DNA from 3 places in the Geobacillus sp. Sah69 genome. Region 1 is predicted to be linked to each of the others. Evidence: a T-box and tRNA genes for the amino acid it is inferred to sense, from the RefSeq annotation. Region 1 holds a T-box; the other regions hold tRNA genes.
What was found. A T-box is a leader RNA that pairs with one kind of tRNA and senses whether it is charged. The one in region 1 lies ahead of serS (serine--tRNA ligase), so its partner is inferred to be a tRNA-Ser.

Region 1 (12,717 bases):
TCAAATTGTCTTTTTAATTTCCCCTTCCGCCGCCATAACAAACCGATCCCCACCTTCTTTCTCTCTACAGTTCGCGGCGTCCTTCCAACGCTTTTGACAACGTCACTTCGTCCGCATATTCCAAATCGCCGCCTACCGGCAAGCCGTGGGCGATGCGGGTTACCTTGATTCCTGTTGGTTTGAGCAGGCGTGAGATATACATCGCTGTCGCTTCCCCTTCAATGTTCGGGTCAGTCGCTAAAATCACTTCTTGGATCGTCTCATCCTGCAGCCGCGCCAGCAGCTCGGCGATCTTAATGTCCTCCGGACCGATGCCTTCCATCGGAGAAATGGCTCCATGCAGCACATGGTACAAGCCATTGTATTCTTTCATTCTCTCCATAGCGATGACATCTTTCGGGTCTTGGACGACACAAATGGTCGTCCGGTCGCGCCGTTCGTCTTTGCAAATGTAGCACGGGTCCGCATCTGTAATATGCCCGCAAATCGTGCAATAATGAATATGCCGCTTTACGTCGACGAGCGCTTTGGCGAATTCAAGCACAACGTCTTCTTTCATCGCCAGCACGTGAAACGCGAGGCGGGCGGCCGTTTTTGGACCGATTCCGGGCAATTTCATAAAACTGTCAATCAGTTTGGATAACGGTTCTGGATAATGCATAGCTTCCCCCTAGAACAGCCCTGGAATGTTGAGTCCTTTCGTAAACTGCCCCATCATATCGTTGGCCAGCTCATCAGCTTTTTTGAGTGCATCGTTTGTCGCTGCCAAAACTAAATCCTGGAGCATTTCAATATCGTCCGGGTCAACGACTTCTTCTTTAATTTTCACTTCTAAAATTTGTTTATGGCCGTTGGCGATGACCGTCACCATGCCGCCGCCTGCCGTGCCCTCCACTGTTTTTTCTGCCAGCTCTTCCTGTGCTTTTTGCATTTCTTTTTGCATCTTCTGCATTTGCTTCAGCATTTTTTGCATATTTCCCATTCCGCCACGCATCATGGTTGGCATCCTCCTTCAATTCGTTTATTCTTTGATTTCAATCAATTCCTCGCCAAACAGCCGTTTCGCTTCGGCGATCAACGGGTCTTCCTGGCTTTTTTCCGCTTTCGCTTCTTTGCTGCGGATAAATTCTTCCCTTATTTTCCCCCATTCCTCTTCCGGAATGGCGATCATTTCAAAACGGCGGTTCGTCAGGTCAAATAAAATTGCTTCGACATTTTCCTTGACCGAACTCGCCGGGTCGGTCGCCATCTTGCAGTGAATTTCATACTTAAACTTTAACACAAATGCTGAAGCGCTTGCTGCGACCGGTTCACTCTCCTGCAAGAGAGCGGCGTGCGACACTTTATGCTGCCGCTTCAGCGCATCAAGTACGTCGGCCCAGCGGCCTTTCACCAAGGCTAAGTCTTCATGCGTCGCCTGCTTCAACAATTCGTAAATGCGGCCGACCGGTGCTTTATATCCCCCGGTTTTCACCGCTTTCGCCGTTTTTTTCGCAGAAGGCGCCTCCGGCGGGACGGCAGGCGCCTGCTCTTTTAGGCGGCGCAGCTCGATTTCCAGCGTTTCAATCCTCTTGATCAATGGCCCAAGTTCAGAAGCGTTCGGCGATGGAGCAGCAGCCGCTGGCTGATGGCAAAGCTTGACGAGCGCCACTTCGAGGAGAAGACGCGGGTGGTTCGTCCACTTCATCTCCTGCTGGCTTTTGTTCAACAGCTCAATCGCTCCGTACAAATCGGAAAGAGGAATCGCTTCCGAAAGCGAGGTGAACGCTTCGTCAACGACCGCAATTTGGATGGCTCCTTCCACATGAGGGGCCGTTTTGTACAGCAACAAGTCGCGATAATACAAAATCAAATCTTCAACCAAACGATTCGGATCTTTTCCTTGCGCCATCATTGCTTCAAACTGTTGCAAAACAGCCGCTGTATCTTTCCGATGAATGGCGGCAATGAAATCAGCCAACGCGGCAAATGATGCCGCTCCGGTCATCGCCAACACGTCATCAAGCCGAAGCTTCCCATCGCTGAATGAAATCGCCTGGTCAAGCAAACTGAGCGCGTCGCGCATCCCTCCATCGGCAGCGCGGGCGATAGCCGACAGCGCCTCGTCGGATGCTTCTACGCCCTGGGCGTTCGCCACATATTTCAACCGCGAAACGATGGAGGCCAGCGGGATGCGGCGAAAATCGAACCGTTGGCAGCGGGAAATGATCGTCGCCGGGATTTTATGCGGCTCGGTGGTGGCCAAAATGAAAATGACGTGTTTGGGCGGTTCCTCAAGCGTCTTCAACAACGCGTTAAACGCGCCGATTGACAGCATGTGCACTTCGTCGATAATGTACACTTTATAACGAACCGAGGTCGGCGCAAATTTCACTTTTTCACGGATGTCGCGGATTTCGTCGACGCGGTTGTTGGAAGCAGCGTCAATTTCCAACACATCGGGAATCGTTCCGTTTGTAATGCCGAGGCAAGCGGGACATTCATTGCACGGCTCGGCCGCCGGGGCCTGTTCACAGTTGACCGCCTTGGCGAACACTTTCGCCGCGCTCGTTTTTCCTGTCCCACGCGGTCCGGAAAATAAGTAGGCATGCGATATTTTATGTTGAAGCAGGGCGCTTTGCAACGTTTTCGTCACGTGTTCTTGGCCGACCATGTCCGCGAAACGCTGCGGCCGAAAAACACGGTATAACGCTTGGTATGCCACGGAAAACGGCCCTCCTCTTCCTCTCATCTCCACTATTATATAACGTTCTGCCCTATTTTAAAATAAAAAGAGGCTGTCCCAAAAGATCGTCTCTCTATGTAAAAGAGATACAATATGATCGTGTTGCCGAAGCAAATTGCCTCTGCATCTTGTCAATGAAGAAAGGGTGTCCCATTGCTTTTGGGACACCCTCTTGCTGCTTATGTAAGGCCGTGCACCTTCTGTCGATTAGCTGCCCCGAGCGTTGCTCAAGCAGTTGGCTCAGCCCAGGCACCCCCGCGGCACATGGGAGCATCCGCTTACTGCTGCTTCCTTCCGGACCTGACAGGGTTCACGGAATCCCATTGCGCGGGACCCAGACGTCAACACCACTTACTTGAGACAGGCCTCACAACAGACTAACCTCGAGAAGGGATTCAGCCTCGCTAGAGCGGATTGCGAGTACAGGGCACCGCTACCTCCCCGCTTAGCACGGCACTATCAGTATAGCGCGTTTATAGGGAAAATGCAATGTACACAGGCCGAATTTTAGTTGGAACTTCCGCCAACATTTCTCTTTTGTTCGCGCAATCGGCGGAAAAAGCCGCTCAGCAGCGCCCCACACTCCTCCGCCAACACGCCGCTTGCAACCTCAGCCTGGTGGTTGAACCGGTTTTCCTGCAATAAGTTCATTAACGTCCCGGCGCATCCCCCTTTTGGGTCGCTAGCTCCAAATACGACCCGCTCAATGCGGGAAAGAACGATGGCCCCCGCGCACATGGCGCACGGTTCAAGCGTCACGTATAACACCGCCCGTTCAAGCCTCCATGAGCCGGTCACCCGGCACGCTTCGTCAATGGCCAAAACCTCCGCATGGGCGATCGCGCGCTGTTCCGTTTCCCGTAAATTATGGGCGCGGGCGATGACGCAGCCGTCTTGAACGATGATGGCCCCGATCGGCACTTCGCCGATCCGTTCAGCTTTTTTTGCTTCTTCAATCGCCAACTTCATGTAATACTCATCGTTGCTCATCATATACCCCTTTGCACAAACGGTCATTTCTCTTTCTTTTCCATCATAAAATATGGAGAATGAAGACGCAACTAGGAGGTCAAGCGATGCAGATCCATGTCGTACAGAGAGGACAAACGTTAAGCGGGATCGCTAAAGCATATGAAACGACGGTCGAGGACATTGTTCGGGCGAACAAGCTGCCAAATCCCGACCGTCTTGTCGTCGGTCAGGCGCTCGTGATTCCGATCGTCGGTCGTTTTTATTGGGTGCAACCCGGAGACAGTTTATGGTCGATTGCCCGCCGGTTTTCCATTCCGATGCAGCGTCTCGCGGAAGTGAACCGCCTCTCGTTAAATGCGCCATTGCGGGTCGGCCAGCGTCTTTACATTCCGCCCGGAGCCAAGCGGAGAGCGGAGTTTAACGCCTATATTGAACCGCGCGGTGCGACCGTCAGTCCGGCGTTGGAAGCAAGCGCCCGCGAAGCCGCTCCACATTTAACGTATTTAAGTCCCTTTTATTTTGCCATTCGGCGCGACGCGACATTGCAAGAGCCGCCGCTTGACGACTTTCCGGATATTGCCCGCGCCAACCGCGTCACGCTCGTGATGGTTGTCGCCAACATTGAAAACGGGCAGTTCAGCGACGAGCTGGGCGCGCTTATTTTGACGAATGAAACGCTGCAAAATCGTCTACTCGACAACATTGTCGCCACCGCCAGACGGTATGGCTTCCGCGACATCCATTTTGATTTTGAATATTTGCGCCCGGAAGACCGTGAGGCGTATAATGCGTTTTTGCGCAAAGCGAAACGGCGATTTGAACGGGAAGGATGGATGATGTCGACCGCCCTGGCGCCAAAAACGAGCGCCACCCAGCGCGGACGTTGGTACGAAGCCCATGACTACCGCGCCCATGGACAAATTGCCGACTTTGTCGTCATAATGACGTATGAGTGGGGCTACAGCGGCGGTCCGCCGATGCCGGTCTCCCCCATCGGCCCTGTCCGCCGTGTCCTCAAGTACGCCGTCTCGGAAATGCCTCCCGGAAAGATTTTAATGGGGCAAAATTTGTATGGTTATGATTGGACACTGCCGTACGTACCGGGCGGACCGTACGCCCGCGCCATCAGCCCGCAGCAGGCCATCGCCCTCGCCGCGAGGTATAACGTCGCGATTGAATACGACACCGAGGCGCAGGCGCCGCATTTTCGCTACCGCGATGAAAACGGGCGCGAGCACGAAGTATGGTTTGAGGACGCCCGCTCCATTCAGGCAAAATTCAATCTCGTGAAAGAACTTGGCCTGCGCGGAGTCAGCTATTGGAAACTGGGCTTCGATTTCCCGCAAAACTGGCTGCTCCTTTCCGACCAGTTTGCAGTCGTCAAAAGATAAGGCCGCCCGCGCCAAAGAGATAAAAAAACCCGCCTTTCTCCCGGCGGGTTTTTTTATGGCTGGAAACGGCGATTCCGATCAGCCGTTCCAGATGACAATCTCCTCTTATGCGCGTCAGTACTGTTCTTTATCGCTTTGGCAGAGAAGCATTCGAGGCCGGCGTCCGCCGCCTCTTTTTCTCCGTCGCCAACGTCATTCACTATAACACGGCTGCCGGGAAAAGTCAACCAACGATTTTAACGGATGACGTCCCGGTTTCCCATGTATGGGCGGAGCGCCTCTGGGATGATGACCGATCCATCTTCTTGCTGGTAGTTTTCCAAAATGGCGGCGACCGTCCGCCCAATGGCTAGCCCCGAACCGTTTAATGTATGCACGTACTCCGGTTTCGCTTTTGGATCGCGACGGAAGCGGATGTTGGCACGGCGCGCTTGAAACGCCTCAAAGTTGCTGCACGACGAAATTTCCCGGTACGTTCCGTAACTTGGCAGCCAAACTTCAATATCGTACGTTTTCGCCGCCGAGAATCCAAGGTCTCCGGTGCACAAGGCGACAACGCGGTACGGAAGCCCGAGCCGCTGCAAAATCGTTTCCGCCTGCCGTGTCAATTTTTCCAGTTCCTCGTATGAATCTTCCGGTTTGACAAACTTAACAAGCTCCACTTTGTTGAACTGATGCTGACGGATGAGCCCTCTTGTGTCGCGGCCGGCCGAACCAGCTTCAGCGCGGAAACAGGCGCTGTACGCTGCATAGTAAAGCGGCAAATCATCTGCAGATAAAATTTCATCGCGATGCAAGTTCGTCACCGGCACTTCCGCTGTCGGAATGAGAAAATAGTCTTCGCTGTCCAAATGAAACGCATCCTCGGCAAATTTCGGCAATTGCCCGGTTCCAATCATGCTTGCCCGGTTCACCAAATAGGGGGGCAGCACTTCTTCATAGCCGAATTCATCGAGATGGATGTCAAGCATAAAGTTGATTAACGCCCGCTCAAGCCGGGCGCCCAACCCTTTATAAAACACAAACCGGCTTCCTGTCACTTTAGCCGCCCGCTCAAAATCAAGCAGACCAAGCTGGTCGGCGATATCCCAATGCGGTTTCGGTTCAAACGAAAACGAACGCGGCTCCCCCCATCTCCGCACTTCGACATTGTCCTCTTCCGACTGGCCGACCGGTACGGATTCATGCGGAATATTTGGAATCGATAACAACAGGGCGTTGAGTTCCTCTTCCAGTTGGCGAATGTGCTCATCCATTTGCTTAATGCGGTCGCCGACTTCGCGCATTTGGACGATCAGCGGCTCCGCATCCTTTTTCTCGCGCTTAAGGGCGGCAATTTGCTGCGACACATCATTGCGTTTGCTTTTTAGCTCTTCCACCTCAGCAATCAAACGGCGGCGTTCTTTGTCCAACTGTTCAAACCGGTCGATGTTCGCCAAATCTCCGCCGCGCTGCATTAGTTTTTCTTTCACTTCTTCAAACTGGGCGCGCAATATTTTCACATCCAGCATGGCTTTTACCTCCTTTTCCATTCAATATTATACATAAAAAAGCCCCCGTCCCCAAAAGGGACGGGAGCGACCCCGCGGTGCCACCCTTATTGAAGGCTTGCGATGCCTTCCCTTTTTGCCGTTCACGGCGGCTGCCGAAAACGCCTACTGACCCGCTTTGGCGTTCAACGTTTTGCTCGAGGATGGATTCACAGGCGCTTCCTGCCGGTTTGCACCACCCACCGGCTCTCTGAAAGAAAGGGGGTCTGCTGCTTGTTCCTCTCATCGCTTTCGCTTGATCACTTTACTTAAGGCTTGACGTCATTTTCGCTTCTTTGACCATGTTGAGAAAGTATTGCATCAATCGATGATCGTCGGTCAACTCTGGATGGAACGAGCAACCAAGAAACTGGCCTTGCCGGGCCGCGACAATGCGGTCATTGTATGTCGCGAGGACATCGACCCCGTCGCCGACCTCGACAATGTGCGGAGCACGGATGAAGACGCCGACAAACCCGTCGCCAACCCCCTTGATCGACAGCTCCGCCTCAAAGCTTTCCCGCTGCCGCCCAAACGAGTTCCGCTCGACTGTAATATCCATCAGGCCTAAGTGAGGCTCATCATACCCGACGATTCGTTTCGCCAGCAAAATGAGCCCAGCGCATGTCCCAAACATCGGCTTGCCATCAGCGGCAAATTGCTTCAATGGCTCCATCAATCCGTACCGGTCCATGAGGCGCCGCATTGTTGTGCTTTCGCCGCCCGGGAGCACGAGTCCGTCGAGTCCCGAAAGCTGCTCCGGTTTCTTCACGACGACCGCCTCGGCGCCGCACGCCTCGATGGCGCGGACATGTTCCTGCACAGCTCCTTGCAGTCCAAGTACACCTATTTTCATTGTGATCTTGCTCCTTTGTCCGGCTTACCAGCCTCGTTCTTGCATCCGATGCTCCGGCAGCAGTGTCGCGACATCGATGCCGCGCATTGCGCCGCCCAGCCCTTTCGATAGATGAGCGATCAGCTCATAGTCTTCATAATGAGTCGTCGCTTCAACGATCGCACGAGCGTATTTTTCCGGATTTTCCGATTTAAAAATGCCCGAACCGACGAAGACACCGTCGGCGCCTAAGTGCATCATGAGCGCGGCGTCAGCTGGTGTCGCGACACCGCCAGCGGCGAAGTTGACGACCGGGAGGCGGCCAAGCCGTTTGATTTCACGCAGCACTTCAACCGGAGCCCCAAGCTGTTTCGCCTCGGCGACAAGTTCGTCTTCGCTCATGCTGACAACTTTGCGGATTTGCGCGTTGACTTTGCGCATATGGCGAACGGCCTCGACGATGTTTCCTGTCCCTGGCTCCCCTTTTGTCCGCAACATCGATGCCCCTTCAGCAATGCGGCGGGCGGCCTCTCCTAAGTCGCGGCAACCGCATACAAATGGGACCGTAAACTGCCGTTTGTCAATATGGAACTCTTCATCAGCCGGCGTCAATACTTCACTTTCGTCAATATAGTCGACGCCGAGCGCCTCAAGGACGCGCGCTTCCACATAGTGCCCGATGCGCACTTTTGCCATGACTGGGATTGATACAGCGTTCATCACTTCTTCAATGATCGTCGGATCAGCCATGCGCGCGACACCGCCAGCGGCGCGAATGTCTGCCGGGACGCGCTCGAGCGCCATGACTGCGACAGCCCCTGCCGCCTCAGCAATCTTCGCTTGCTCCGCATTGACGACGTCCATAATGACGCCGCCTTTTTGCATTTCCGCCATGCCGCGTTTGACGCGGTCTGTACCTGTCAATGCCAACGTTGATTCCCCCTGTTCCTATCCTTATGCTTTGCTATATACGCAAAAGGATGATTCCACCGTTTCATTTTACCTCAATTTTTACAAAAATCACAATGGAAAAAAGGGGCTGACCCAAAAGTCCGCCAAAAAGCGGACTTTTGGAGTCAGCCCTCTCTGGTTTTTGTATATTTTACCAAACGGAACAAAATTCCGACTCTGTTCTCCCCCTCATTTACGCCACCAAGGACAATTGCTTGTCCCTAGCGGCTTTTTTGAGAAGATTGTGGGCAGCACAAACCAGCCCCCATTCGATGGAAACTTTTTGGAGGCCTCGCAGGACAAAGCGACGAAACCCGCGATTTTGTTTGATTTGCCCAAATACACTCTCAATGTCGGTTTGGCGTTGGCGGTATCGGGCTTGCCCTTCTTCACTCTCCAACCGTTCGCGGGCTTTCTGTTTTTGTTCATGATAGACGGGGTTCCATTGCGTGGTTCGTCCATACTTGGAAGTCGTGCAGGCCGAACGGAACGGACATCCTTCGCATTCATGGCATTGGTAGTGTCGGGTGACCGAGGTGTATCCTGATTCCGTGGTCTGTTTCGAAGTTCCGGTGCGAACCAGCTTTTTCCCATTGGCGCAAATCCAAACGTCTTCTTCTTCCACATAGGTCCAATTCTGCTGATGATGCGGATTTTTCTTGACCTTGCGCGTGTTCTCCTTCTCATACGTATGGTACTTGATCAAGGCCGATATGTGCTTCTCTTCCAGCTTCACGTAGTTCTCTTCCGAGCCATAAGCCGCGTCAGCGATCAAACGTTCGGGTTCCACGCCGTACTTCTCTCGAACGGTCTCCAAATGCGGGAGAAGACAACGAGTGTCGCCCGGCCTCTGATGAAGGGAATACCCCAAAATAAATTGGCCGGAAGAACCCACCTGTACGTTATAGGCCGGCTTGTTTTTTGTGTTAGAACGGATTTTGTTTCTGTTGTTCTCAACAGTCAGTTGTGAATTTACAAAATATTTACGAGAAATCATCCTTTCTGCTCTATCATTGTATGGACTCGCAAGGATATAATGGGAGTGAACGAGAAGGCGAGAGAAAGGGGAACCGGGAATGAAGAATTCCAAACGATGGGGAAGACGGGTGCTATCCGCATTGGCCGCTGCAGCGGTGCTGGCCGCCACTCCAGTCGGGGCGGCAGGGAACGGGAAAAGCAAGGGGAAGCCGCCTGCTTCCTCGCACCGTTATATTGAGGTGCAGCTGTTAGGCATTAACGATTTCCACGGCCAACTCAATGTGACAAGAAAAGTCGGCGGGCGGGAAGTCGGACGGGCTGATTATTTGGCTGCCTATTTGAAACAGCGGGAGGCGGAAAACAAAAACACGCTGCTCGTCCATGCCGGCGATGCGGTTGGCGCCAGCCCCCCGGTATCAGCGCTGCTGCAAGATGAACCGACGATCGAAGTGCTCAATAAGCTCGGCTTTGACGTCGGCACCCTTGGCAACCATGAGTTTGATGAAGGAGTAGCGGAAATGCTCCGCTTGATCCATGGCGGCTACCACCCGGCGACCGGTGACTTTGCCGGAGCGGATTTTCCGTACGTGAGCGCCAACGTCGTTGATGCGCAAACGGGAAAGCCGATTCTCCCGCCATATGTGATTAAGCGGGTCAACGGCATGCCGATCGGATTGATCGGCGTCACGCTCACGGAAACACCAACGATTGTGACGCCAAGCGGCGTCGCGGGAGTCAAGTTCATCGATGAAGCAACAGCGATTAACAAAGCGGTCCGGGAACTGAAGAAAAAAGGGGTGCAAACGATCGTCGTTCTCGCCCATAACCCCGGCGTATCCAATCCGGATGGGACAAACGCCAGCGGGGAAATTGTCGATATCGCCAAAAATGTCGATGATGAAGTCGATGTGATTTTCGCCGGTCATAACCATGCCTATTTAAATGCGGTTGTGGACGGCAAGCTGCTCGTTCAGTCGTATTCGTACGGCACGGCGTTTTCGGATGTCGATTTAAAAATCGACCCGCGCACGAAAGACGTCGTCGCCAAAAAAGCAGAGATCGTGACGACCTATCATGACGGCATCACTCCGGACCCGGAAATTCGGACGCTCATTGAAAAATATGAAGCGAAAGTGGCGCCGCTTGTCAATCAAGTCGTTGGCACGGCAGCTGAAATGATCACCGATGAACAAAATGAAAGCGGCGAGTCCGCCTTGGGCGATTTGATCGCCGATGCCCAGCGGGCGGCGATGAAAACCGATTTCGCCTTTATGAACCCGGGCGGCATTCGCGCCGATATTGAACAAGGCGAAGTGACGTGGGGCGAGCTGTACAACGTTCAGCCGTTCAACAACCAGCTTGTGAAAATGACGCTCACCGGCGCGCAAATCCGCCAGCTTTTGAATCAACAATGGCAGCCAACCCAAACGCGCATGCTGCAAATTTCCGGCCTCCGCTATACATGGAGCGCTAGCAGACCAGCTGGGGACAAGGTTGTTGACATTCAGCTTCCAGATGGCACCCCGCTTCATCCAGACGCTGAATATACAGTAACGGTCAACAGCTTCCTCGCCGACGGCGGTGATGGGTTCACAGTGTTGACGCAAGGGCAACACCGCGAGGTCGGCCCGGTCGATTTGGATGCCCTTGTCTCGTATATTCGCGGTCTTGAGCAGCCGTTCTCGGCACGAATTGAGGGGCGGATCAACCGTCTTCCGTAACAGGTGTTGACCGAGGAAAAAGGATGGAAGGGCGAACGGTCGCTTATCTAATGAAAAAGGTGTCCCCAAAAGACTCGGGACACCTTTTCTTTACTCCTAACGGGCGGGCTTGCAGCCGCTTGTGCTTGGACGATCGAAAAAAGATCGTTCAAGAAAGGTTTTCCGTAGATCAAGATGCTTTTTGCTCGAACAGCTTGATGATCTCCACGATTACTTCGGCCGATTTCACCATTGTATCGGCGGAAATGTATTCGTAGCGGCCGTGGAAGTTTTCGCCGCCGGCAAAAAGGTTCGGCGTCGGCAGCCCCATGTAGGAGAGCTGCGACCCGTCTGTACCGCCGCGGATCGGTTTCACTTTCGGTTCAATGCCCAAGTTCGTCATCGCTTCGTGGGCGATGTCCACAATGTGGCGCACCGGCTCGATTTTTTCGCGCATGTTGTAATATTGGTCGTTGATTTCGAGCGTGATTCGGTCGTTTCCATATTTTTGCGCAAGCGAAGCCGCGATCTCGTTCATTTTCGCTTTGCGAGCCTCAAACTGTTCGCGGTCAAAGTCGCGGATGATGTAATGAAGCTTCGTCTCCTCTACACTCCCTTGGAATGAAAGCAAATGGTAAAACCCTTCGTATCCTTCGGTATGTTCCGGCGCCTCATCGGCTGGCAGTTGCTGCTCGAACTCCATGGCGATTTTGATTGAGTTGATCATTTTTCCTTTTGCCGTGCCTGGGTGGACGTTTTTTCCTTTGATCGTCATTTTTGCTTCCGCGGCGTTAAAGCTTTCGTATTCCAATTCGCCAAGCGGCCCGCCGTCGACCGTATAGGCAAATTGGGCGCCGAATTTGGCAACGTCAAATTTGTGCGGTCCGCGGCCGATTTCCTCATCCGGGGTAAAGGCGACGCGCACTTTGCCGTGCTTGATCTCCGGGTGTTGGATGAGATAGTTCATCGCGGTCATAATTTCGGCGATTCCGGCTTTATCATCGGCGCCAAGCAGCGTCGTCCCATCGGTTGTAATCAGTGTATGCCCTTTGTAGCCGGCGAGCTCCGGGAAATCGTTTGGCGACAAGATGATGCCTTGTTCTTTGTTCAACACGATGTCGCCGCCGTCGTACTGTTCGATGATTTGCGGGTTGACGTTGGCTCCCGTAAACTCCGGAGCGGTGTCCATATGAGCCAAAAAGCCGATCACGGGCACGTTTTTGTCCGTATTGGCCGGCAGCGTCGCCATGACGTAGCCGTTTTCGTCGACTGTGACGTCTTCCATGCCGATCGACTTCAGCTCTTCGACGAGCATTCTCGCCAGCTCCCATTGCCCTTGAGTCGACGGGCATGTGCTGCTTTCTGGATCGGACTGGGTATTCACTTTGGCGTAGCGGATGAAGCGTTCGATCAATTCTTGTTTCATTTGTTCATCTCCTTTTTATGTATGAGTGTTGGGTGAATGCGTGAATCGCTTCTCCAATGCAGCGGAGCGGTTCCGTGTTTATTTTATCATATGCGATCTCCAACAGGGAAAGAGGGAGCGCCATGCGGCGCACGAGTTTTCCGCGGCCGGCGAGGCGGTTGGGATTTCGAAAGCGAAGGAATTGGGCGTCAAACCATTGGCGATGAGGCG
Region 2 (9,776 bases), on a different contig from region 1:
TTTGCCGTTCATGGCATTGCGCTTGAAGGCAGCGAGCATCGTCCGCTTCTTATCGATATTCCCCATCAGCCCGGTGCGGCGGATGTCGTTAAATTCGATATGTTGGGTTACATTTTGATCCAGCTCTTTTCGTTGCAAGTTGGGCAGCTCCAATTGGCTAAAGAACGCTTCCTCAATCTCCATCAGTGACACTTCAGCTTCGTAATAATCTTGGCCCGGCAAATCGCCAGCACCTTGGCCTTTTCCTGGCCCTTGCCCCTCCCCGCTTCCGTCTCGGGCCACGACATCGCCGACTTGGCTGTCTCCGTTTCCTTGGCCGACGTGTTTGTTTTTCTCATAATTGTAGCGAATTTTATATTCATCCAGCGAGCGAATCGGAATCTTAATTACATCGCGTCCGTTGGACATAATGATGCTTTCTTCCGTAATCAAATCCGGCAAATTGTTTTTGATCGCTTCCTTTACCTTTTCTTGATGCCGCTTTTGATCGTCATATCCTTTGCGGTGGAGGGACCAGTCTTCTTTCGATACAACGAAATTCCCTTTCATATTTTCCCCTCCCTCTAGAAATGTTGATCTATCAAGGCTCCTTTGTTAAAATGGTTCTCACACTTTTCACTTTCCCGCATATACTTATGTTGGCGTCATCAAAACGGACCATCACTATGCCAAGTTGTTTATTTTATCCTATGCAAAAATTCAAAATAATTGACAGATGAATGCCGAAAATAGAAAAGCGAACAACGGACGGACAAGCCCGATTATCGATGCAAAAAAGCATGCCCCGGCGCTCTAGGCATGCCTAGCGGTTCAACAAGCTGCCGACATAACGGAGCAATTCATTGGCTGACGTGGAGTTGTACCCGTATTCATCAATGAGGCGGGCGACGACTTCGTTAATTTTTTTCAACTGCTGCTCATCCGGTGTTTTCGTCGACGTTGTAATTTTGACAATGTCCTTTAAATCCGCAAACAATTTCTTCTGGATCGCTTCCCGCAACCGTTCATGTGAATTATAATCAAACCGCTGTCCTTTTCGTGCATATGCCGAAATGCGAATTAAAATTTCTTCGCGAAACGCTTTTTTCGCATTTTCGGAAATGCCGATTTGTTCCTCGATCGAGCGCATCAGCTTTTCATCCGGATTCATTTCCTCACCCGTAAGCGGATCGCGCAGTTTCGTCTTGTTGCAGTACGCCTCGACGTTGTCCAAATAGTTATCCATCAACGTTTTCGCTGACTCTTCATACGAATAGACGAACGCCTTTTGCACTTCTTGTTTGGCGATTTCATCATACTCCTTGCGCACGAGCGAAATGAAATTCAAATACCGCTCGCGGTCTTCCTTCGTGATCGACGGATGCTGATCCAACCCTTCTTTCAACGAACGAAGCACGTCAAGCGCATTGATCGACAGCACTCCTTTGCGAATGATGCAGGCAGAAATGCGGTTGATGACATAGCGTGGGTCGATGCCGCTCATCCCCTCGTCCGGATGCTCCTTTTTCAGCTCCTCCACATCGACCTCGCTGAATCCTTCGATCATTTCGCCATCATACAAGCGCATTTTCTTCAATAAATCCACATCCGGCCGCTTCGACTCTTTCAGCCGAGTCAAAATCGTAAACATGGCCGCAATCCGCAATGTATGCGGGGCGATATGCACGTCGGCGACATCGCTTTCGCGGATCATTTTTTCGTAAATGCGCTCTTCTTCCGAGACGCGCAAGTTGTATGGAATCGGCATGACGATGATGCGCGAATGGAGCGCCTCGTTCTTTTTGTTGGCGATGAACGACCGATATTCCGTTTCGTTCGTATGAGCGATAATCAATTCGTCGGCGCTGATTAAAGCAAACCGCCCAGCCTTGAAATTGCCTTCTTGCGTCAGCGACAGCAAATGCCAAAGAAATTTTTCATCGCACTTTAACATCTCTTGAAATTCCATAATCCCGCGGTTGGCTTTGTTCAGCTCGCCGTCAAACCGGTACGCGCGCGGGTCGGACTCGGAGCCGTATTCCGCGATCGTTGAAAAATCGATGCTTCCCGTTAAATCGGCGATGTCTTGCGATTTTGGATCAGACGGACTGAACGTCCCGATGCCGACGCGGCGGTTTTCCGAGAAGAAAATGCGCTCCACTAGCACGTCTTCAATGCGTCCGCCGTACTCTTTCTCAAGCCGCATCATATTGAGCGGCGACAGCTCGCCTTCGATGCGAATGCCGTATTCGCGGTAAAAATCGTCGCGCAAATGGTGAGGAATGAGGTGAAGCGGGTCTTCATGCATCGGGCACCCTTTAATCGCATAAACGGCTCCGCGCTCCGTTTTGGAGTACTCCTCAAGCCCGCGCTTCAGGAGCGTTACCAACGTCGATTTCCCGCCGCCGACCGGCCCCATCAGCAGCAAAATCCGTTTCCGCACATCAAGCCGCTTCGCCGCCGGGTGGAAATATTCCTCAACGAGCCGCTCAAGCGCCTCCTCAAGCCCGAACAGGTGCTGGCTGAAAAACTTATATCGTTTCCGCCCATTCACCTCTTCGACCCCAGCATCTTTGATCATATTATAAACACGCGAATGAGCCGACTGGGCCACCCACGGCTTTTCTTTTAAAATCTTTAAATACTCGGCAAACGTTCCTTCCCATTTCAACTTTTCTTCCTCTTCCCGATACCGGGCGATTTTTTGCAAAATATCCATAAAGGACCTCCTCACCCTTGGATGTCTAACAGCAAGATTATTACAATTTATGCGAGGATGTCCCGTATCATTCGCCGCAAAAAATTTTGTCTCCTAACAACCAACTGCGGTCATTCACATGCTTAGCCATATTCGCTATAATAAAGAGGGAAACGCCTGCCACTTTCATTATGAAGGAGGAACAAACGATGCGCACGTTGCTTGTGCTAGGGGTTATCATTGCGTTTTTGACGGCCATTTTCACCGCTGGCTATGAAGACAAACCAGACGTCAGACAATAAGACCAAAAAAACGACCTCCAGAGCGAAGGTCGTTTTTTTTGTTTATGACAACCCATAAAACCGTTGTTGGCGCAACGCTTCGTACACTAAAATGGCAGCCGTGTTCGACAAGTTTAACGAGCGTACTTTGTCATTCATCGGGATGCGAAGGCAACGGTCCATATTGGCCTCAAGCAGCTCCTTCGGCAGTCCGGTCGTTTCACGGCCGAACACAAAGAAAATATGTTTTTCTGTATCGCTGAAATCAAACGAATCATAATACCGGCGCCCGAATTTCGTAATGAAATAAAACTCCCCTTCCGGAAAGCGGGCGAATAGTTCATCAAGCGAGTCATAATACGAAATATTGACATACGGCCAATAATCAAGCCCGGCGCGCTTTAACATTTTATCATCCGTAGAAAAACCGAGCGGGCGGATCAAATGGAGCGACGTATCGGTTGCTGCGCACGTACGAGCGATGTTTCCAGTATTGGCTGGAATTTCTGGCTGGTATAGCACTACATGAAGCGGCATTTCCTTCACCTCAGCAACGTTTATTTGCGATCGATGATGTGAAAAAACTTATAGCGAATGTTCGGCGTATAGGCGCTTGAATCTTCATACGACCAATAGCGCATTCGGCTGTTTGTCGTATGGGCGTTCACAAGCGGCATCCCGTTCTGATCTTTCGCCACCACAATCGTTGAGTGGTCGAAGCGTCCGTCCCCTTGAAAATCATAACAGATGACATCGCCTGCCATCAATTGCTCCGGCTCCGCCACTTCCACCGCCTGCAAGCCAATGCGCGACCCGCTCAAATACCAACGAAAGGAATGAGCGACAGCCCAGCTGTAACTCCAACTTCCGTTTTGACACCACCATCCCCTCGCCCGGTTCGGATAGCCCGTCATCGGTGCCCCGCCCGCATACAAGCATTGGGAAACAAAATTCGTGCAATCCACCGGAAACGACGGAAACACCGGGTTATGCCGATTCCACCACGTTTCCGCATACCGCACCGCCCGGGCGCGGTCATACTGGTAAGAAAGACGATCTCCCGTCCATTGCTCTCGTTCGACGCGCGGCTCCTCCATATCCCCCCCCAATCGGTTGATCGGTTCATCAGCAACAAGCTCACCGCCAACAAAACAGGCGCATCGCTCCTCAACCTGTTCTTCTATATATAGTGAACCCCTTTGCTTAATTAAAAATTGATGGTGGGCAATATACATCACTTTCGCTTCCCGCTCAATGGTCTGCCTGCCGACAATTTGCCCCCGGATCGTGCAACGAACGATCTCCGCACCGCGCTTTTGGCAAAGCTGTTGCTTTCTTGCCGCCTCTTCGCTTCGGATATTGCTTTCCGACACAAACGAGCGGGCTCGCTCATCCAACCACGCGCGCAACTGTTTTTTCATGCTGCTTTCCACCACTTTCGTTTTTGTTACTACCTTATGTGGGGAAGCTGCGTTTTTTTCCCTATTCCTTTGCCTCAGCCAACAGTTTTAGTCCTTTTTCAATCTCAGCGATCACATCGGCATCCGCCTCCATTTGCCGCGCGGCCTCCAAATAAGGCTTAGCGCTTGGATCCCCGATTTTCCCGAGCGCCCACGCCGCCGTCCCGCGGATGACGGGACGGCTATCCTCTTTCAACAAACGCAGCAAATGCGGCACCGCGGTTTGGTCTTTGTAATGGGCAAGCGCCAGAATGGCATTGCGCTGAATCGGCTTTTTCCCACGCCATGAACCCGCCATGGCCCCAAATGTTTCTTGAAATTCACGGTTGCTCATCTGAAGCAGCGGGATGAGTTTCGGCTTTACCGCTTCCGGATCCGGCTCGAATTCCGGATGCAAATGAAAGTCTTTTCCCTTATTTTCCGGGCAGACTTGCTGGCATGTATCGCAGCCATACAGCCGATTCCCGATTTTCTCTCGAAACTCGTCGGCCAAAAAGCCTTTCGTTTGTGTTAAAAAGGAAAGGCACCGCTGTGCGTTCAGTTGTCCCCCTTGCACAAGCGCCCCAGTCGGGCAGGCATCAATGCATTTCGTGCACGTGCCGCATCGGTTTTCAACCGGTTCATCAGGGGGAAATGGAATATTCGTAATCATTTCTCCCAAATACACATACGATCCAAACTCTGGTGTAATAATAGAGCAGTTTTTGCCACTCCAACCGATCCCTGCCCGTTCCGCCACCGCCCGATCGGCGAGCTCTCCGGTATCCACCATCGAGCGAACGCGGGCATGGGGCACTTTGGCCAGCAAAAACTCCTCGAGCTGCTGCAAACGTTCCCGCAACACATTGTGGTAGTCCTTTCCCCATGAAGCGCGGCAAAAAACGCCGCGCCGTTCCGTCTTTGTCCCCCGCGGCGCATTTTTCATTTTAGACGGATAGGCAAGAGCAATGGCAATAATCGATTTTGCTTCCGGAAGAAGCAATGAAGGATTCGTCCGTTTCTCAATATCTGGTTCCTCAAAACCGGACTGATAGCCGAGCTCCTGCTGGCGGCGCAGCCGTTCCTTTAATTCCACAAACGGATCAGCGCTCGCAAATCCGATTTTATCAATGCCGATTGACCGACTGTACTCAATGACTTCCTGCTTTAATGCCATAACATCCATCGTTTTCCCTCCTTTCGTCATATATGGTAAAATGAAATCCGAGGTGATCAAGATGAAATGCGTGATATCAGAACAACTAAAGCAACGCCTTCCTTCTGGTAAATTCGGCGTCATCCGCTATTATCATATCGAGGTCAGCGATTCACCGCAAATGTTAAGGGGGCGGCTTGAGCTGTTTCAAGAATCTCTTTACATCGAGCTGCAGGAAAAGTCGATTGCCGACATTCCTGAAATGGTCGAATGGCGCCGTACTTTCAAACAAATCGGAACGGACCCAAGCCGCTATCGACCGTCAAGTGAAAGCCTGTACCGACGCATCCAGAAAAAAAGCTTCATTCCGCCTATCCATTCAGCGGCAGACATAAACAACTTTTTTTCACTCTATTATAAAATTCCGCTCGGCATCTATGATCTAGACCGCATCAACGGGACAGTGACGCTCACGATCGGCACGGAAAAAGATGAATACATCGCGTTAAACGGCCGCACAGTCAACTTTGCCAACAAACTCGTCAGCAAAGATGAACGAGGGCCGTTTGGCAGTCCGATCGTCGATTCGGAGCGGACCGCCGTGACGAGAGAAACGAAAAACGCTTTGCAAATCGTTTACTTTCTCCCATCAACGCCAGAAGAAACCGCCAAGCGCCATCTTCAAGCCATCCAAACGATGTTTGTGCAAATTCATGGCGGCGAAGCCGACGCCCAATTGTTCGTTTGATCTTCTCCCCCCACTTTCCTGCCGTTGGAAACGGGGGACTCCCTCCCTACCTGAACTCTCTCCCTACGCTCACGCGTGGAAGTGAGGGTCTTCTCGGTTTAGGGTGGTAAATAAAAAAACGCAATGCCTCGTTCTTTAACGAAACGAAACACTGCGTTGTCCCCAACAATCATAACGTAATTTTAAAGCTAACGAGAGATATTATAACAGACTTCCACACGCATCGCAAGAAAAAACGCAAAAATCGACAAAAGAAATTGTACAAAAGGGCACCAGAATCTCTGGTGCCAGCAACCAGTGACCCGTACGGGATTCGAACCCGTGTTACCGCCGTGAAAGGGCGGTGTCTTAACCACTTGACCAACGGGCCATTATGGCGGAGAAGGCGGGATTTGAACCCGCGCGCCGCAAAACTGCGACCTAACGGTTTAGCAAACCGTCCCCTTCAGCCACTTGGGTACTTCTCCAAAGAAATGGCTCCGCAAGTAGGATTCGAACCTACGACCTACCGGTTAACAGCCGGTTGCTCTACCGCTGAGCTATTGCGGAATGATGAGTAAGAAAGCTAGCCCAATACTTGCCCTGTCCCTTCCTCTGCCAGCGCTAATTCTAGGAAGCGAGATGCGTCGAGGCAACTCGCAGCAAATTCGAAGATGTGAAGCTCGTCGCTCCGATTTTGCTGTGGAACAATGGGGCATTGTTCGCCCATTATTATAGCGAATGACCCAAAAATATTCAATGGAAAATAATGGGCCTAAGTGGACTTGAACCACCGACCTCACGCTTATCAGGCGTGCGCTCTGACCAGCTGAGCTATAGGCCCATCAAAAGCGGGTGATGGGAATCGAACCCACGACATCAGCTTGGAAGGCTGAGGTTTTACCACTAAACTACACCCGCATAATATTTGGCTTAACATCCGCCACGCTATTTCCATGCCCCTTCCTCTACCAGCTGATTCATAGAAGCCAGATGCGTCGGGGCAACTCGAAGCTAATTCGATGATGCAGATGCTCGTGGCTGAGGTTTTACCACTAAACTACACCCGCAAATATAGAATATAATATAATGAAAAGGGCGACTAGTGGGAATCGAACCCACGCATGCCAGAGCCACAATCTGGTGCGTTAACCACTTCGCCATAGTCGCCTCGTTCTGGTGCCGGCTGCAGGACTTGAACCCGCAACCTACTGATTACAAGTCAGTTGCTCTACCAATTGAGCTAAGCCGGCACATTTAACATGAGTTACTGGCTCATATGATCTGCTCGGTTGTGCCTCTTCCTCTACAAGCTGATTCGAGGAAGTCAAATGCTAGGTGTCCCTTCCTCTGCAAGCTTATTCAAAGAAGTGGGATGCGTCGGGACAACTCGAAGCAGATTCAACGATGCGAATGCTCGTCTCTACCAATTGAGCTAAGCCGGCACGATTTTAAAGTGCATGGCGGAGGAGGAGGGATTCGAACCCCCGCGCGCCTTGCGGCGCCTCTCGGTTTTCAAGACCGACCCCTTCAACCACTTGGGTACTCCTCCAAAAAAGCAACAATAATAATAATGGTGGACCTTGTAGGACTCGAACCTACGACCGGACGGTTATGAGCCGTCTGCTCTAACCAGCTGAGCTAAAGGTCCGATAATGGTGGCGGTGGAGGGGATCGAACCCCCGACCTCACGGGTATGAACCGTACGCTCTAGCCAGCTGAGCTACACCGCCAAATTTAAGTCAAAAGGTGGAGCCTATCGGGATCGAACCGATGACCTCCTGCTTGCAAAGCAGGCGCTCTCCCAGCTGAGCTAAGGCCCCATGATAAATCGGGAAGACAGGATTTGAACCTGCGACCTCACGGACCCGAACCGTGTGCTCTACCAAGCTGAGCTACTTCCCGACAAAACGCGCTCGAGAGGATTCGAACCCCTAACCTTCTGATCCGTAGTCAGATGCTCTATCCAATTGAGCTACGAGCGCACGTGCCGAGGGCCGGACTCGAACCGGCACGGTAGTCACCTACCCCAGGATTTTAAGTCCTGTGCGTCTGCCAATTCCGCCACCCCGGCGGAAGTGGAGCGGAAGACGGGGCTCGAACCCGCGACCCCCACCTTGGCAAGGTGGTGTTCTACCGCTGAACTACTTCCGCAAGACGATGAGCCATGGAGGACTCGAACCTCCGACCCTCTGATTAAAAGTCAGATGCTCTACCTACTGAGCTAATGGCTCATGGTTGGGTATACACTCACAGTGAACGATGTCCCTTCCTCTACTAGCATATTCGAAGATGCAAGATGCGTCGGGACAACTCGAAGCCAACTCGATGATGCATCGCTCGTTGCTCTACCTACTGAGCTAATGGCTCATGGTTAAGATAACACTCTAAGCTTCATTTCACTCTACCTGCCCCTTTCTCTACAAGCTTATTCGAAGAAGTCAAGTGCGTCGGGGCAACTCGAAGGCAACTCGAAGCCAACTCGAAGATGTATCGCTCGTTTCTGAGCTCATGTTTCGCTAGTTGAATTTTTTCAAAATGGAAGATGCCGGCTGCAGGACTTGAACCCGCAACCTACTGATTACAAGTCAGTTGCTCTACCAATTGAGCTAAGCCGGCACATTTAACATGAGTTACTGGCTCATATGATCTGCTCGGTTGTGCCTCTTCCTCTACAAGCTGATTCAAGGAAGTCAAATGCTAGGTGTCCCTTCCTCTGCAAGCTTATTCAAAGAAGTAGGATGCGTCGGGACAACTCGCAGCAGATTCAACGATGCGAATGCTCGTCTCTACCAATTGAGCTAAGCCGGTATAATTTATAGTTTGATGGTGGCTCGGGACGGAATCGAACCGCCGACACAAGGATTTTCAGTCCTTTGCTCTACCGACTGAGCTACCGAGCCATATATTATTTTTTAACTCGCTCGTTGAATTGCTCTGTGCCTCTTCCTCTACCAGCTGATTCAAAGACGCTCGATGCGTTGAGGCAACTCGAAGCGAATTCGATGAAGCAGATGCTCGTCTCTACCGAATGAGCTGCTGAGCCGTATTTTTCATCTTTCACAATTTTGAAAGAATGGCGGTCCCGACGGGACTCGAACCCGCGATCTCCTGCGTGACAGGCAGGCATGTTAACCACTACACTACGGGACCAATTTTGGTTGCGGGGGCAGGATTTGAACCTGCGACCTTCGGGTTATGAGCCCGACGAGCTACCGGACTGCTCCACCCCGCGGCGATAGGAAATGATTCAGTTTCGATCATGTTCTGAGTAAATTTTTCGTTGCCCCTTCCTCTACTAACTGATTCGAGGAAGCCAGATGCGTCGGGGCAACTCGAAGCGGTTTCGAGGAAGCAAAGGCTTGTTGCTCCACCCTACGGCGATAAGAATACACAATTGGTGTAAGTGGTGGAGGATGACGGGATCGAACCGCCGACCCCTTGCTTGTAAGGCAAGTGCTCTCCCAGCTGAGCTAATCCTCCACGAAATTGCCTA
Region 3 (5,800 bases), on a different contig from region 1:
CCGCGGGCCCATCCGCAAGTGACAGCCCAAAGGCCGCCTTTCAACCGAAGACCATGCGGTCTTCGGTGTTATCCGGTATTAGCTCCGGTTTCCCGGAGTTATCCCGGTCTTGCGGGCAGGTTGCCCACGTGTTACTCACCCGTCCGCCGCTGACCGAATCAAGGCAAGCCTCAATCCGGTCCGCTCGACTTGCATGTATTAGGCACGCCGCCAGCGTTCGTCCTGAGCCAGGATCAAACTCTCCAAAGAAAGTTGATTGGCTTGTTCAGCGCCAAAACCAATGGTCATAGCGCACGCGCTTCGTTTCGTTCAGTTTTCAAGGAACAAGGTGACTTCCTGCATTTTTCTCTTCTTGCTTCTTCGTGGAGCGGGTGATGGGAATCGAACCCACGACATCAGCTTGGAAGGCTGAGGTTTTACCACTAAACTACACCCGCATATAATTTCGAACCAACATCCGCCACGCTCTTCCGTGCCCCTTCCTCTGCAAGCACATTCAAAGACGCTGGATGCGTCGGGGCAACTCGAAGCGGATTCGATAAGGCAGTACTCGTGGCTGAGATTTTACCACTAAACTACACCCGTATAGCAATTGATGAAGATATTCAAATCGGGAAGACAGGATTTGAACCTGCGACCCCATGGTCCCAAACCATGTGCTCTACCAAGCTGAGCTACTTCCCGATCATGGCGCGCTCGAGAGGATTCGAACCCCTAACCTTCTGATCCGTAGTCAGATGCTCTATCCAATTGAGCTACGAGCGCATTTTTAGCGACAAATTTTATTATAACAACTACTCATTCTTTTGTCAACATAATGTTTGGGTTTAGTGGAATGCGGTCGAGAGGACTTGAACCTCCACGGGGTCGCCCCCACTAGGCCCTCAACCTAGCGCGTCTGCCATTCCGCCACGACCGCATATGGACTAATCAGTGCGGGTGGAGGGACTTGAACCCCCACGCCGTGAGGCGCCAGATCCTAAGTCTGGTGCGTCTGCCAATTCCGCCACACCCGCTAATATGGTGAGCCATGGAGGACTCGAACCTCCGACCCTCTGATTAAAAGTCAGATGCTCTACCTACTGAGCTAATGGCTCATGGTTAGGTATACACTCACAGCGAACGATGTCCCTTCCTCTACTAGCATATTCAAAGACGCACGATGCGTCGGGACAACTCGTAGCAAACTCAGCGATGCAAAGCTCGTTGCTCTACCTACTGAGCTAATGGCTCATGGGTTCAATAACACTCCGAGACAACGATGCCCCTTCCTCTACAAGCTTATTCGAAGAAGTCAAGTGCGTCGGGGCAACTCGAAGCAAACTCGATGATGTAACGCTCGTTGCTCTACCTACTGAGCTAATGGCTCATGGTTGGGTATACACTCCAGGTACTACCTAGCTCTACCTGCCTCTTCCTCTGCCAGCCTATTCAAAGAAGCTAGGTGCGTCGAGGCAACTCGAAGCAAACTCGATGATGCATCGCTCGTTACTGAGCTAATGGCTCATGGGTTCAATAACACTCCGAGACAACGATGCCCCTTCCTCTACAAGCTTATTCGAAGAAGTCAAGTACGTCGGGGCAACTCGAAGTAAATTCGATGATGTAACGCTCGTTGCTGAGCTAATGGCTCGTATTTAACACATAAAGTGGCTGGGCCAGCTGGATTCGAACCAGCGCATCACGGAGTCAAAGTCCGTTGCCTTACCGCTTGGCTATGGCCCAGCGATTGGTGTAATGGCGGTCCCGACGGGACTCGAACCCGCGATCTCCTGCGTGACAGGCAGGCATGTTAACCACTACACTACGGGACCGCAATCCGCGGGAAACCCCCGCGCTGTAAGTGACCCGTACGGGATTCGAACCCGTGTTACCGCCGTGAAAGGGCGGTGTCTTAACCACTTGACCAACGGGCCATGCGACTATCGAAAGTGGCGGAGAAGGCGGGATTTGAACCCGCGCGCCGTTAAGTCACGACCTAACGGTTTAGCAAACCGTCCCCTTCAGCCACTTGGGTACTTCTCCAAACACTGGCTCCGCAAGTAGGATTCGAACCTACGACCTACCGGTTAACAGCCGGTTGCTCTACCGCTGAGCTATTGCGGAATGATGAAGAAATTATGCTATACTTTACGATGTGCTCGTTACCTCTTCCAGATAATTCAAGGAAGAAAGATGCGTCGAGACAACTTGTAGTGAATTCGATGATGCTAATGCTCGTCGTTGAACTATTGTGGAACGGCTCAGATTTCCTACACTTTCACAATCGACATTGTCTATTATATTGAGCTGTCGACTCTTTGTCAACATGTTTTTTGCTGTTTGTTTCATCGCCGTTTGGCGACGGCTTTTATAATTTAGCATATGGCCAATTTAATTGTCAACCACTTTTTTTTGCAAAATGTGATACTGCTCTCTTTTCGAAGAGGACGTTCGCATATCCGTGCCGTGATACAAGAGCTCCATAAAAAGTTTCGTTTCCTTCGGGAAAGACACGGCGGATGTTCCTAATAGGGTTCGGCATAAGCAAGGAAGCGTTCAACGGCGTTGGTTCGCTAGTTTAAGCCGCCCGCGGCAGTTCCCGCAGACGTAGCGGGCGGTGTTCATGCGCTTTTTTCGAGTGTACGTCAGGCCGCAAGATGTGCAAATGTATGTATAGATCGTTTTCGACCTGTCTGTTTTTTGGCCGATTGGACGACAATAGCGAGGCGCCCCCACTTTTTGCAGCAGTTCGCGGAAGTCGCGGTCGCGATGGCGGTAGCCTTTTCCCTCAAGGTGCAAGTGGTAATGGCAAAGCTCATGTTTGATAATGGCGATCAATTCTTCCTCGCCGAACTGCTCGTAATGTTTTTGATTGAGCTCAATGTTATGCGTCTGCAACATGTAGCGCCCGCCGGTGGTGCGCAAACGAGGGTTGAAGAAAGCGGTATGGCGGAACGGCTTGCCAAATGTGCTTATGGAAATTTGTTCAACGAGCGCTTGCAAGCGTTTTTGATCCATGACAGGCGCCCCCCTTTTATGTTTTCAGCACAGGACAATGCGCAGCTACATACATTATATACTACCTTTCCGTATGTTAGGGAGGTGACTGTTTTGCCTACGTGGCTAAAAAATCAGATGAGACGAGCCTATTATGAGAAAAATCTTGATCAAATTAAGCTGTTAAACCAATGCTGGTTTTTTTATCAAAGGAAGCACTGTCCGTAACATATGTTTGAGGCTGTCCCTGCTGTTCATTGGGCAGTACGGGACAGCCTCTCCAGCTTATTCCGGCGGAAGCATCGATAATGAAATTCTTCCTTTCGCTGCATCAACCCTTTCCACCCACACTTTGACGACGTCGCCGACGGAGACGACATCAAGCGGATGGCGGACGTATTGTTTGCTTAGCTTGGAAATGTGCACGAGCCCGTCCTGTTTGACGCCGATGTCGACAAAGGCGCCGAAGTCGACGACGTTGCGCACCGTTCCTTCGAGCTCCATGCCTGGCTTTAAGTCTTCCATTTTCAAAACGTCTTTTCGCAATATCGGCTTGGGCAGCTCGTCGCGCGGGTCGCGCTCTGGGCGGCACAACGCGTCAATGATGTCGCGGAGCGTCAGTTCCCCGATGCCGAATTCGGATGCCGCTGCTTTCACATCGATGGCTTGCAGCGCTTGGCGAAGCTCATTGCTGCCGATGGCGGCGGTTGTAAATCCTAACTTTTGCAACAACTGCTTCACTTCCGCGTACCGCTCGGGGTGAATCGGCGTGCGGTCAAGCGGCTCGTCGCCGTCGACAATGCGCAAAAACCCGATGCATTGCTCATACGTTTTCGCCCCAAGACGCGGGATCGTTTTCAGCTCCTCGCGGCTGCGGAATTTCCCTTGCTCTTCGCGGCGTTTGACAATGTTTTCGGAGACGGTTTTCGTCAGTCCCGAGACGTATTGGAGCAGCGAAACGGACGCCGTGTTGACGTTGACGCCGACTTGATTGACGACCGTCTCCACGACGAAACGGAGCGACTCCGCCAGCTTTTTTTGCGACACATCGTGCTGGTATTGGCCGACGCCAACCGATTTCGGGTCAATCTTCACCAGTTCGGCGAGCGGGTCTTGGACGCGGCGGGCGATTGAGACGGCGCTCCGCTCTTCAACTTGCAAGTCGGGAAACTCGGCGCGTGCAAGGTCGGAAGCCGAGTAGACGCTCGCTCCTGCTTCATTGACAATCAAATAAAAGATATCGCGTTGCACATGCTTCAGCGTGTCGGCGACAAACTGTTCAGTTTCCCGAGAGGCTGTTCCGTTGCCGATGGCGATCATATCCACATGATAGTCGTCAAGTAAACGAAGAATCTTTGTCCTCGCTTCATCCTTTTTCTCTTGCGGCGGGTGTGGGTAAATGACATCGATATGAAGCAGCTTCCCTGTTTCATCAACAACGGCAAGCTTGCATCCCGTTCGGTAGGCTGGGTCGATACCGAGCACCGTTTTTCCTTTCAATGGCGGCTGAAGAAGCAGTTTGCGTAAATTCTCGGCAAAAATATGGATCGCCCGCTCTTCCGCTTTCTCCGTCAACTCGTTGCGGATGTCGCGCTCAATGGCGGGCTCCATCAGCCGTTTGTATCCGTCTTCCACCGCTTCAGCCACGAGCCGGGCGGCCGGGGACGCCTCGTTGACGATCGTTTGCCGCTGCAAATAGCGGATGATTTCTTCGGCAGGGGCTTGGACCGAGACGCGCAGCACCTCCTCTTTTTCGCCGCGGTTCAGCGCCAAGACACGATGGGGGACGATTTTCGCCACAGGTTCTTCGTAGTCGTAATACATCTCGTATACGTTTTTTTCGTCCTTCTCCGACGCCTTCGCGGTGGACACGATCATCCCTTTCCGCCACGTCTGTTCCCGCGCCCATTGACGAAGAGCGGCATCGTCGGCCACCCGCTCGGCGATGATGTCCTTCGCCCCTTGCAGCGCCTCGTCTGCCGTTGCGACCCCTTTTTCTGTATCAATGAACGCCCGGGCCTGCTCTTCCGGAGTTGGGGCGGCAGGGCAGGAAAGAAGCCAATCGGCAAGCGGCTCAAGCCCTTTTTCTTTCGCAATCGTCGCCTTCGTGCGCCGCTTTTGCCGGTACGGGCGGTACAAATCTTCGACTTGCTGCAGTTTCGTGGCGCTGATAATCGCGTTTTTCAGCTCTTCGGTCAATTTCCCTTGCTCATCGATCAGCCGAATGACTTCTTCTTTCCGCTGCTCTAAATGCTGCAAATACTCCCAGCGCTCAAGCACCGCACGAATTTGCACTTCATCGAGCGCACCCGTCATCTCTTTCCGGTAGCGGGCGATAAATGGAATCGTATTTCCTTCCTGATGCAGGCTGATGACGTTTTCAACTTGTTTGGCTGCCAGCCGTTGTTCATCAGCGATCGTTTGAATCAAACGCTGTTCAATCGCCAACACGTTCCCTCCTTATGCACAGCCTTGCACGTTCTCCCATCTACACTCGCTCCTGAAAATGAGCAATGTTTGCAAACAGCTACCCGCTAGACCGTCTCTGCGTATTCCACACTTCGGCCGCCTTCCGAAGACGGCAAACGACGTTTCTTCACGCAACATATTCCCGTTAGCACGATGTCCCAGCCGCAACCGCACCGCAATCCGGACGCACCCGCTGATCTTTTGTCCATTCGAAGCAAGAGGAAGCCATCATTCCCCGCCGGTTGCACCGAGCTTGGGCAGGGAGAGAGTTCCGGACCGGGGATGACAAAAAAAGAGCTACTTATTCGTAGCCTCTTTGTGAAAGAATACACATAAATGCCAATAGAGGGGA

Region 2: it has a tRNA-Ser gene. The T-box ahead of serS (serine--tRNA ligase) is inferred to sense a tRNA for this amino acid. The anticodon was not compared.
Region 3: it has a tRNA-Ser gene. The T-box ahead of serS (serine--tRNA ligase) is inferred to sense a tRNA for this amino acid. The anticodon was not compared.

What each region holds. Positions count from the first base shown of each region.
Region 1 covers NZ_LLKS01000006.1:5,543-18,259, reverse strand. Annotated here, with positions in the region: gene AP057_RS00610 (YaaL family protein) at 1-41, opposite strand, end outside; gene recR (recombination mediator RecR) at 65-661, opposite strand; gene AP057_RS00600 (YbaB/EbfC family nucleoid-associated protein) at 671-997, opposite strand; gene dnaX (DNA polymerase III subunit gamma/tau) at 1,022-2,704, opposite strand; RNA gene ffs (signal recognition particle sRNA large type) at 2,915-3,179, opposite strand; gene tadA (tRNA adenosine(34) deaminase TadA) at 3,233-3,715, opposite strand; gene AP057_RS00585 (glycoside hydrolase family 18 protein) at 3,802-5,088, shown strand; gene serS (serine--tRNA ligase) at 5,325-6,599, opposite strand; T-box leader at 6,653-6,873, opposite strand; gene pdxT (pyridoxal 5'-phosphate synthase glutaminase subunit PdxT) at 6,883-7,473, opposite strand; gene pdxS (pyridoxal 5'-phosphate synthase lyase subunit PdxS) at 7,498-8,382, opposite strand; gene AP057_RS00565 (transposase) at 8,597-9,400, opposite strand; gene AP057_RS00560 (bifunctional UDP-sugar hydrolase/5'-nucleotidase) at 9,480-11,102, shown strand; gene pepT (peptidase T) at 11,272-12,507, opposite strand; partial or broken gene AP057_RS00550 (pyridoxal-phosphate dependent enzyme) at 12,703-12,717, shown strand, end outside.
Region 2 covers NZ_LLKS01000008.1:882-10,657, reverse strand. Annotated here, with positions in the region: gene yhbH (sporulation protein YhbH) at 1-549, opposite strand, end outside; gene AP057_RS01020 (PrkA family serine protein kinase) at 803-2,698, opposite strand; gene trmL (tRNA (uridine(34)/cytosine(34)/5-carboxymethylaminomethyluridine(34)-2'-O)-methyltransferase TrmL) at 3,022-3,495, opposite strand; gene AP057_RS01010 (amidase domain-containing protein) at 3,516-4,379, opposite strand; gene queG (tRNA epoxyqueuosine(34) reductase QueG) at 4,441-5,583, opposite strand; gene AP057_RS01000 (B3/4 domain-containing protein) at 5,636-6,301, shown strand; tRNA gene AP057_RS00995 (tRNA-Glu) at 6,600-6,671, opposite strand; tRNA gene AP057_RS00990 (tRNA-Ser) at 6,676-6,768, opposite strand; tRNA gene AP057_RS00985 (tRNA-Asn) at 6,776-6,850, opposite strand; tRNA gene AP057_RS00980 (tRNA-Ile) at 7,051-7,124, opposite strand; tRNA gene AP057_RS00975 (tRNA-Gly) at 7,131-7,201, opposite strand; tRNA gene AP057_RS00970 (tRNA-His) at 7,378-7,450, opposite strand; tRNA gene AP057_RS00965 (tRNA-Thr) at 7,458-7,533, opposite strand; tRNA gene AP057_RS00960 (tRNA-Ser) at 7,742-7,832, opposite strand; tRNA gene AP057_RS00955 (tRNA-Ile) at 7,855-7,931, opposite strand; tRNA gene AP057_RS00950 (tRNA-Met) at 7,937-8,013, opposite strand; tRNA gene AP057_RS00945 (tRNA-Ala) at 8,031-8,103, opposite strand; tRNA gene AP057_RS00940 (tRNA-Pro) at 8,112-8,185, opposite strand; tRNA gene AP057_RS00935 (tRNA-Arg) at 8,192-8,265, opposite strand; tRNA gene AP057_RS00930 (tRNA-Leu) at 8,269-8,354, opposite strand; tRNA gene AP057_RS00925 (tRNA-Gly) at 8,360-8,434, opposite strand; tRNA gene AP057_RS00920 (tRNA-Lys) at 8,442-8,514, opposite strand; tRNA gene AP057_RS00915 (tRNA-Thr) at 8,827-8,899, opposite strand; tRNA gene AP057_RS00910 (tRNA-Phe) at 9,108-9,183, opposite strand; tRNA gene AP057_RS00905 (tRNA-Asp) at 9,358-9,433, opposite strand; tRNA gene AP057_RS00900 (tRNA-Met) at 9,439-9,515, opposite strand; tRNA gene AP057_RS00895 (tRNA-Val) at 9,688-9,763, opposite strand; rRNA gene rrf (5S ribosomal RNA) at 9,772-9,776, opposite strand, start outside.
Region 3 covers NZ_LLKS01000073.1:34,507-40,306, reverse strand. Annotated here, with positions in the region: rRNA gene AP057_RS15775 (16S ribosomal RNA) at 1-249, opposite strand, end outside; tRNA gene AP057_RS15770 (tRNA-Gly) at 364-437, opposite strand; tRNA gene AP057_RS15765 (tRNA-Pro) at 611-684, opposite strand; tRNA gene AP057_RS15760 (tRNA-Arg) at 689-765, opposite strand; tRNA gene AP057_RS15755 (tRNA-Leu) at 837-919, opposite strand; tRNA gene AP057_RS15750 (tRNA-Leu) at 935-1,016, opposite strand; tRNA gene AP057_RS15745 (tRNA-Lys) at 1,022-1,097, opposite strand; tRNA gene AP057_RS15740 (tRNA-Gln) at 1,651-1,725, opposite strand; tRNA gene AP057_RS15735 (tRNA-Asp) at 1,739-1,814, opposite strand; tRNA gene AP057_RS15730 (tRNA-Glu) at 1,845-1,916, opposite strand; tRNA gene AP057_RS15725 (tRNA-Ser) at 1,933-2,025, opposite strand; tRNA gene AP057_RS15720 (tRNA-Asn) at 2,032-2,106, opposite strand; gene AP057_RS15715 (SprT family protein) at 2,539-3,000, opposite strand; gene cmpA (cortex morphogenetic protein CmpA) at 3,094-3,207, shown strand; gene AP057_RS15710 (Tex family protein) at 3,265-5,427, opposite strand.